2 linked regions of the Victivallis sp. Marseille-Q1083 genome follow. The protein of the gene in region 1 interacts with the protein of each later gene in a pairwise test. Links are inferred from orthologs where the notes say so. Each region holds a gene or a part of one and is shown on either strand. Other genes may lie near its edges. The genes, in order: HWX74_RS00420 and leuS.

What was found.
Region 2: the proteins of HWX74_RS00420 (region 1) and leuS interact in binary tests that used the Escherichia coli proteins (3 or more experiments, as listed by UniProt). The link is inferred for Victivallis sp. Marseille-Q1083 from one-to-one orthologs.

The regions. Positions count from the first base shown.
Region 1 is NZ_CAHJXL010000001.1:121,224-124,452, reverse strand. Bases 271-3,176 are described here. They hold HWX74_RS00420 (helix-hairpin-helix domain-containing protein), read right to left. Parts: upstream 2,725-3,176; coding sequence 817-2,724; downstream 271-816. Other genes in these bases: amrS (AmmeMemoRadiSam system radical SAM enzyme), read right to left, coding at 2,748-3,176; HWX74_RS00425 (hypothetical protein), read left to right, coding at 271-722. Outside these bases: more of HWX74_RS00425, read left to right, coding at 1-270; more of amrS, read right to left, coding at 3,177-3,229. UniProt on the Escherichia coli protein: DNA ligase that catalyzes the formation of phosphodiester linkages between 5'-phosphoryl and 3'-hydroxyl groups in double-stranded DNA using NAD as a coenzyme and as the energy source for the reaction.
Region 2 is NZ_CAHJXL010000001.1:2,788,588-2,791,990, reverse strand. The notes cover bases 132-3,211. They hold leuS (leucine--tRNA ligase), read right to left. Parts: upstream 2,911-3,211; coding sequence 352-2,910; downstream 132-351. Other genes in these bases: HWX74_RS11500 (MATE family efflux transporter), read right to left, coding at 3,050-3,211. In the rest of the region: more of HWX74_RS11500, read right to left, coding at 3,212-3,403.

The sequences.
Region 1 (3,229 bases):
TCTATGAGCAAGGGCACTTGAAGGAGACTTACATTCAGAATGATTCCGGCCAGTACGGCATCATCGACGGCGTAGCCGCGGCTATTCACGAGGTTTTGATTCTGGCCCGGCCGGAAGTGATGGAAACGCCGTTGAATAAGGCGGAATTTTACGATTGTCGATTTACCGCAACCGAGGACAGTTACCGCAGTATTCCCTGCTACCGGATCACGGTGACCGATCCGGATGATACGATTCTGGTGGCGTCGATGTCGCAAGTTCCGCTTAATGAAGTGGAAAATGCCGGCAGTGAATTCAACAAACGGCGTCCGTTCATCCGGGATTTCTGGGTCGGCCGGGAGGATAATATCCTGTATTGCCGCCGGCACTACAACCGGGCCGGCAAGTTGATTTATGAAGCGGAACGCGGCAAATTGGAAAAAATGCCGCGGTTCCAGCCGGATTGGTTTGCCACACCGGAGAATCTGCTGTCACCCAAGTTGTTGTCCAGGCTGGAATTTCAACGGCGGGGGCAGACTTTGCAGGTGCAGGCGGAAGAACAGCGGCGCAAGGCATTGAAGAGCGGACGTTTTTTCACCCGTCTGGCTTCCCGGGAAGGGCTGATGACGTTCCTGTCGCCGGCCTTGCTGGTTTTCGGGGCGGTTGCTTTCGTTGGCCTGGCAATCGTCAAATGGCGGGCGGTCCGCCGGTCGAAAGACGTCGTCGGCCGCCGGCGGCATTGAGTCCGGCCGAGAAGCGTTATGCAGTTCCGCATTCAGAGCGGGACGGCTTCATTTCATGCCGCCGGGGCGAACCTGCGCGCCGGTTCTGCCGCTTTCAGAATCCGAACCGGAGTTGTTCCGGCTCTTCGGCCGCCGGGACCGGGGATTCCGTTTCAATTGGCGTTGCCGGTTGTTCCGGCCGCGCCAGAAAATCCTCCAGCGAGACGATTTTGATATCCAGTTTGCGTGCTTTGGCCAGCTTACCGCCGGCGGCGGCCGGATCGGCGGCTACCAGCAGCGATAACTCTCTGGTGACCGAATCGACCGGTGCCAGGCCGTGCTGCCGGGCCAGATCCTCGTAATAGGAGCGTTTTTCCGGCATTTTGCCGGTAAAACAGACGGTCGGCCGGTTTTCACTCTTGCCGGCGTGGACGACGGTGACGCATTCGAGCAGTTCGGCGATGAAGCCGGCCTGGTCGCGCAGAGTGCGGTGAATTGCCCTGGCGCGTTCCGGACCGATGCCGGCGATGTCCTGCAGCTCTTCGAGCGCCATCGAACCGAGTTCGGCGAGCGTATGATCGGCGAGCAGCAGTTTGGCGACGTTCGGACCGACGTTCGGGATGTTCAGCGCCGCCAGCAACTGATGATCCGGAACCTGCCGGGCGGCGGCGATCTCTTTCAACAGATTTTCGGTTTTTTTCTGGCCGAAGGCCTCCAGCTGCAGCAGCTCCTTGGCGGTCAGCCGGAAAATATCGCTGAGCTTGCGGACGTGGAGTTGGGTCATCATATTCCGCAGCGTCGGCTCGCCCAACTGTTCGATGCCGATATTTTTGACCGCCGCCGCCAGCTTCTGCAGGTTGCTTTCGAAACAGTCCGGATTGACGCAGCACAATTCCGGTCCGCGCCGTTCCAGCAACGCACCGCAACTGGGGCAATGGGTCGGAATATTGCTGTAACGCCCTTCGCCGGGCGTGGCGCTGACGATATAGGGAATGACGTCGCCGGCCCGTTCGACGATGACCTGGTCGTTGACCTCGATATCGTGATCGAGAATATTCTGTACATTGTGCAGTGTGGCGCGCTGAATGGTCACGCCGCCGATTTCCACCGGATCGATTTCCGCCACCGGCGTCAGATTGTTCTTGCCGAAACTCCATTCGATGGCGCGGATGACGCTTTCGCGCCGGATGCCGCTGAATTTGAAGGCGATCTGGCCGCGCGGATGGTGCGCGGTGTCGCCCAGCGAGTCGCTGTATTCCTGATCGGCCAGTTTGATGACGATGCCGTCCATCGGGTAGGGCAGGGCCTCGATTTCGGCCAGCAGCTCCGGCCAGCGGCCGGCCAGTTCGGCAAAAGTCACCGAATAACTGATCAGGTCGTAATCGACCAGCGTCAGTTTGGCCTGCTGCTGTTCCATCGGCGCAATGTCCTTCAGTCCCATGATGCCGGCTACTGCATTGCGCGAATTTTTGTAATGGCCGCCGCCTTTGCGGACGATCCGGGAGTAGAGCTGTTGGAAATCGTCGTCGCGGATGACGATTTCGCCGCGGGCCGGCCGGTCGAGCGGCCCGCGATAATTCGGCGCTTCCAGCTCGATGAGCGGCAGTTTGTCGGAGATGTTTTCACCGTCGAAACCGTCGCCGCGCGTCGCCAGGACGCCATCGGCGTAACGGGCGGAAATCCCGTCATATTTCGGTTCCACCAGAAAGGCTTCGGTCATGGAGCGGGCGTATTTGCCGGCCCACTCGAGCACCTCTTCGAGTGAATAGGCTTTGTCGAGCGAGAGCATCGGCCGGGGATGGTGCACTTTGCCGCTGCTGGCCACCGCCGGCGCGTTGACCGCCTCCAGCAGCGGATGCTGCGGATTGAAATGACGCAGCGCCATCAGCAGTTGATCGTAACGCTCGTCGCTGATTTCCGGTTCGCCGCGGCTCCAATAAAGTTGGTTGTGATGCTCAATCAGCTCCGCCAATTCGGCTTCATTGAGTTTTTGAACATCAAAGTCGATAGAATCGTCGATCATGGCGGTCTGCTCCTTGACTGCGCTTAAATATTGCCGAGATACACGGCGCGGAAACCGCGCTCGACAGCGCGGTCGCGAATCAATTCCAGGGTTTCCCGTGGCGTCCGGGGAATGTTCAGGCACTTGTAAGCCGGATGGAACGCGTTGAAATGGAGCGGCACTTCGCAGCTCAAATGGCGTTCCACCCAGTTCAGGTAAGCGTCGATTTCCTCCGGCGCGTCATTGTAGCCGGGAATGACCAGCGTGGTCAGCTCCAGGTGGATGCCGAGGCGGAAAAGCGATTCGACGGCATCCAGGACGACGGCGAGCCGGCTGTTGGTCATCTCTTCGTAAAATCGCTCGGAAAACGCTTTGACGTCGATGTTGGCCGCGTCGATCAGCGGATAGAATTCCTGCGCCGCCGCCGGGGTGATGTAGCCGTTGGATACCAGCACGGTTTTCAAATTGTGCCGCCGGGCCAGCCGGGCGATGTCCATCGCATATTCGATGAAAACGGTCGGTTCGT
Region 2 (3,403 bases), 2.7 Mb from region 1 along the record:
ATCTTATTTGAAATAGCTTGTATTACTATAATTATCCATCAGGAAATCGATCAAGAGCAATATAAAAAAGCAGCGAAACCATTTGCCATGCCAACGCGGAAATGTAAGCATGAATAAGACCGGACAAAGCGACAACCGGCATTCAACCGGACGGCAATATTATCAAGCAACGGCACTCGCGACCACAAACTTCGCGCTTTCGGCCGGCTGCCGAAATCCTGGCCGGACCACTGATAACAGTCGCCGATCGGCCGATGGTCTGACGGGAAGCGCCGGAGATGACGGCGCTTCCCGGAATTCAGTTTCGCCCGCCGGATACAGGCGGCCGGATCGATCCGGACCGGTCGCTTGTCATATGACGATGTTGACCAGGCGGCCCGGCACACAAATCACTTTGCGAACCGTCTTGCCATCCAGCAGTGAACGGATTTCCGCCTGCTTCAACGCCATCTCCCGCAATGTCGCCTCATCGGCATCGGCCGGCGCCATCATCCGCGCCTTCGGCCGGCCCAACACCTGCACCAGAATTTCCACTTCGCTCACCACCAGATATTTTTCTTCAAATATCGGCCACGGTTCGTAAGCGACAGTCCAGTCATGGCCCAATTTTTCCCAGAGCTCTTCGCCGATATGCGGCGCAAAGACGGACAGCAATTTTACAAACGCCTCCGCGGCCTCGCGCGGCAATTCCGGTTTGTTGCCGAACTCATTGACGAAAATCATCAACTGGCTGATCGCCGTATTGAAACCAAAGGTGTCGAGATCCTCGGTCACCTTTTTGATCGTGCCGTGCAGGACGCGCAGCTCCCCGGCCGTACAGGCCCGGTCGACGACCGGCGTTGCCGCAATCAGCCGCCATGAACGCTTCAGGAAACGATAGACCCCTTCCACCCCTTTGGTATTCCACGGCTTCACCGCTTCCAACGGCCCCATGAACATCTCATACAGCCGCATGCTGTCAGCGCCGTATTCGCGGATCACGTCGTCCGGATTGACGACGTTGCGCAGCGACTTGGACATCTTGGCCGGAAATTCCACCAGTTTCTCCCCGTCACTCTTGCGGACCGGCCCGTCCGGCGTCAATTCCACCTGATCGGACGGCACCAGCGCGCCGCGCTGATCCTTGTAGGAAACGCCTAAAATCATTCCCTGGTTGATCAGCTTCTGGAATGGTTCCCTGGTCGAGACGTAACCCAAATCGTACAGCACCTTGTGCCAGAAACGCGCATACAGCAAATGCAACACCGCGTGCTCGGCGCCGCCGACGTACAAATCCACCGGCATCCAGTATTTTTCCTTGGCCGGATCCCAGGCTGCTTCGCTGTTCTTCGGATCGATATAGCGCAAATAATACCAGCAGGAGCCGGCCCATTGCGGCATCGTATTGGTTTCCCGCCGGCCGCGCCGGCCGGTGCCCGGTTCGATATATTCCACCCAGTCGGTCGCTTTGGCCAGCGGCGGCTCCCCGGTCCCGGACGGTTTGAAATCCTCCATCGCCGGCGGCTCCAACGGCAATTCATCCTCGTCGAGCAGCTTGATCGACCCGTCCTCGAAATGAATCACCGGAAACGGTTCCCCCCAATAACGCTGCCGGCTGAACAGCCAGTCGCGCAATTTATACTTGACCGCCCCCCTGCCGATATGCCGTTCTTCCAGCCAGGCGGTCGCCAACGCTTTGGAGTCGGCCACCTCCAGGCCGTTGAGTGTCAATCCTTCCGCATTGGCCGAATTGATCAATTTCCCGTTGCCGGTCCAACAGGCTTTGCCAGCCAATACCGCCGCCACATCGACATTTTCCGCCGCAGCGGCCGCCGGATCCGGTTCAATGATACATTTGACCGGCAAATCAAAAGTCCGGGCAAACTCGAAATCGCGAGTATCGTGCGCCGGCACCGCCATGATCGCCCCGGTCCCGTAACTGCTCAGCACGTAATCGGCAATCCAGATCGGCAAAGCCGCGCCGTTGACCGGATTGATCGCATAGGCGCCGGTAAAGGCGCCGGTTTTCTCAGTCGCCAGCTCGGTGCGGTCCAGATCGCTCTTCAAGGCGGCCTGCTCCTGGTAAACCTTGACCGCCGACCGCTGTGCCGGGGCGGTAATCCGGTCCACCAGCGGATGTTCCGGCGCCAGCACCATGTAGGTCGCTCCGAACAGGGTATCCGGCCGCGTCGTATAAACCGTGATGATGTCATCATGGTCGACGACACCGAATTCCACCTCCGCACCGGTGGATTTGCCGATCCAGTTGCGCTGCATCTCTTTGATGCCCTCCGGCCAATCCAGGTCATCCAGGTCGTTCAGCAACCGTTCGGCGTATTCGGTGATCTTCAACATCCATTGCTTCATCGGCCGGCGGAAGACCGGATGATTGCCGCGTTCGCTGCGTCCATCGATCACTTCCTCGTTGGCCAGCACCGTTCCCAGCGCCGGACACCAGTTGACCGCCACTTCGTCGATATAGGCAAGGTTCTTCCTGAATAACTGCAGGAAGATCCATTGCGTCCATTTGAAATATTCCGGATCGGTGGTATTGATCTCCCGGTCCCAGTCGTAGCTGAAACCCAACGCCCGGATCTGTTCCCGGAATTTGTCGATGTTCTTCTCCGTCGTCACCGCCGGATGGGTGCCGGTCTCCACCGCATACTGCTCGGCCGGCAGCCCGAACGCGTCCCATCCCATCGGATGGAGCACGTTGAACCCCTTCATCCGCTTGTACCGGCAGATGATATCCGTCGCGGTATATCCCTCGGGATGGCCGACATGCAGCCCGGCTCCGCTTGGATACGGAAACATATCCAGCACATAATATTTCGGCTTATCGACAAAATCCTCGGTTTTGAACGTCTTATGCGTCAACCAGTAATTCTGCCATTTCTTTTCAATCGCACTAAAATCGTACTCTCCGGCCATTTTTATCCAATCCTTTACCGTTAATATTGCTTTCACGCCGGATACTGTAACCGCAAACCGGGAATTTTGCAATCCGCCGCCGCGACGATCTTGCAAAAGAAAACAGCCGGCCGAGGAAAATCCGGCACCAGCCGGCCGCTTACAAGCCGACTTTGTCCATCGCCTCCGCCAACTCTTCCGGCACGCTTTCCGGCCCGGGCACCCGCTTCGGCGCCGCTTTCGGCGGCACCCCGTCGGCCGGCAGCCGGCTGGTCAGATAGTGCGCCGCCGCCCAGCCGACCGAACCGGCGATCACATCGGCCGCCAGCCGGGCGGCAAACACCCCGATCAACGATTTGAAGTACAGCGCGAGCAGCGAAAACGGCACCATCAGGCCGAGAATCCGCAAAGCGTTCAACCAGGCGGAGACGCCCGGTTTGCCGCAGCCGGTGAAGAAAAAACCGCTGTAGCGATGAATTTCGATCAGGCCGAAGCCGACCGGAATGATCCGCAA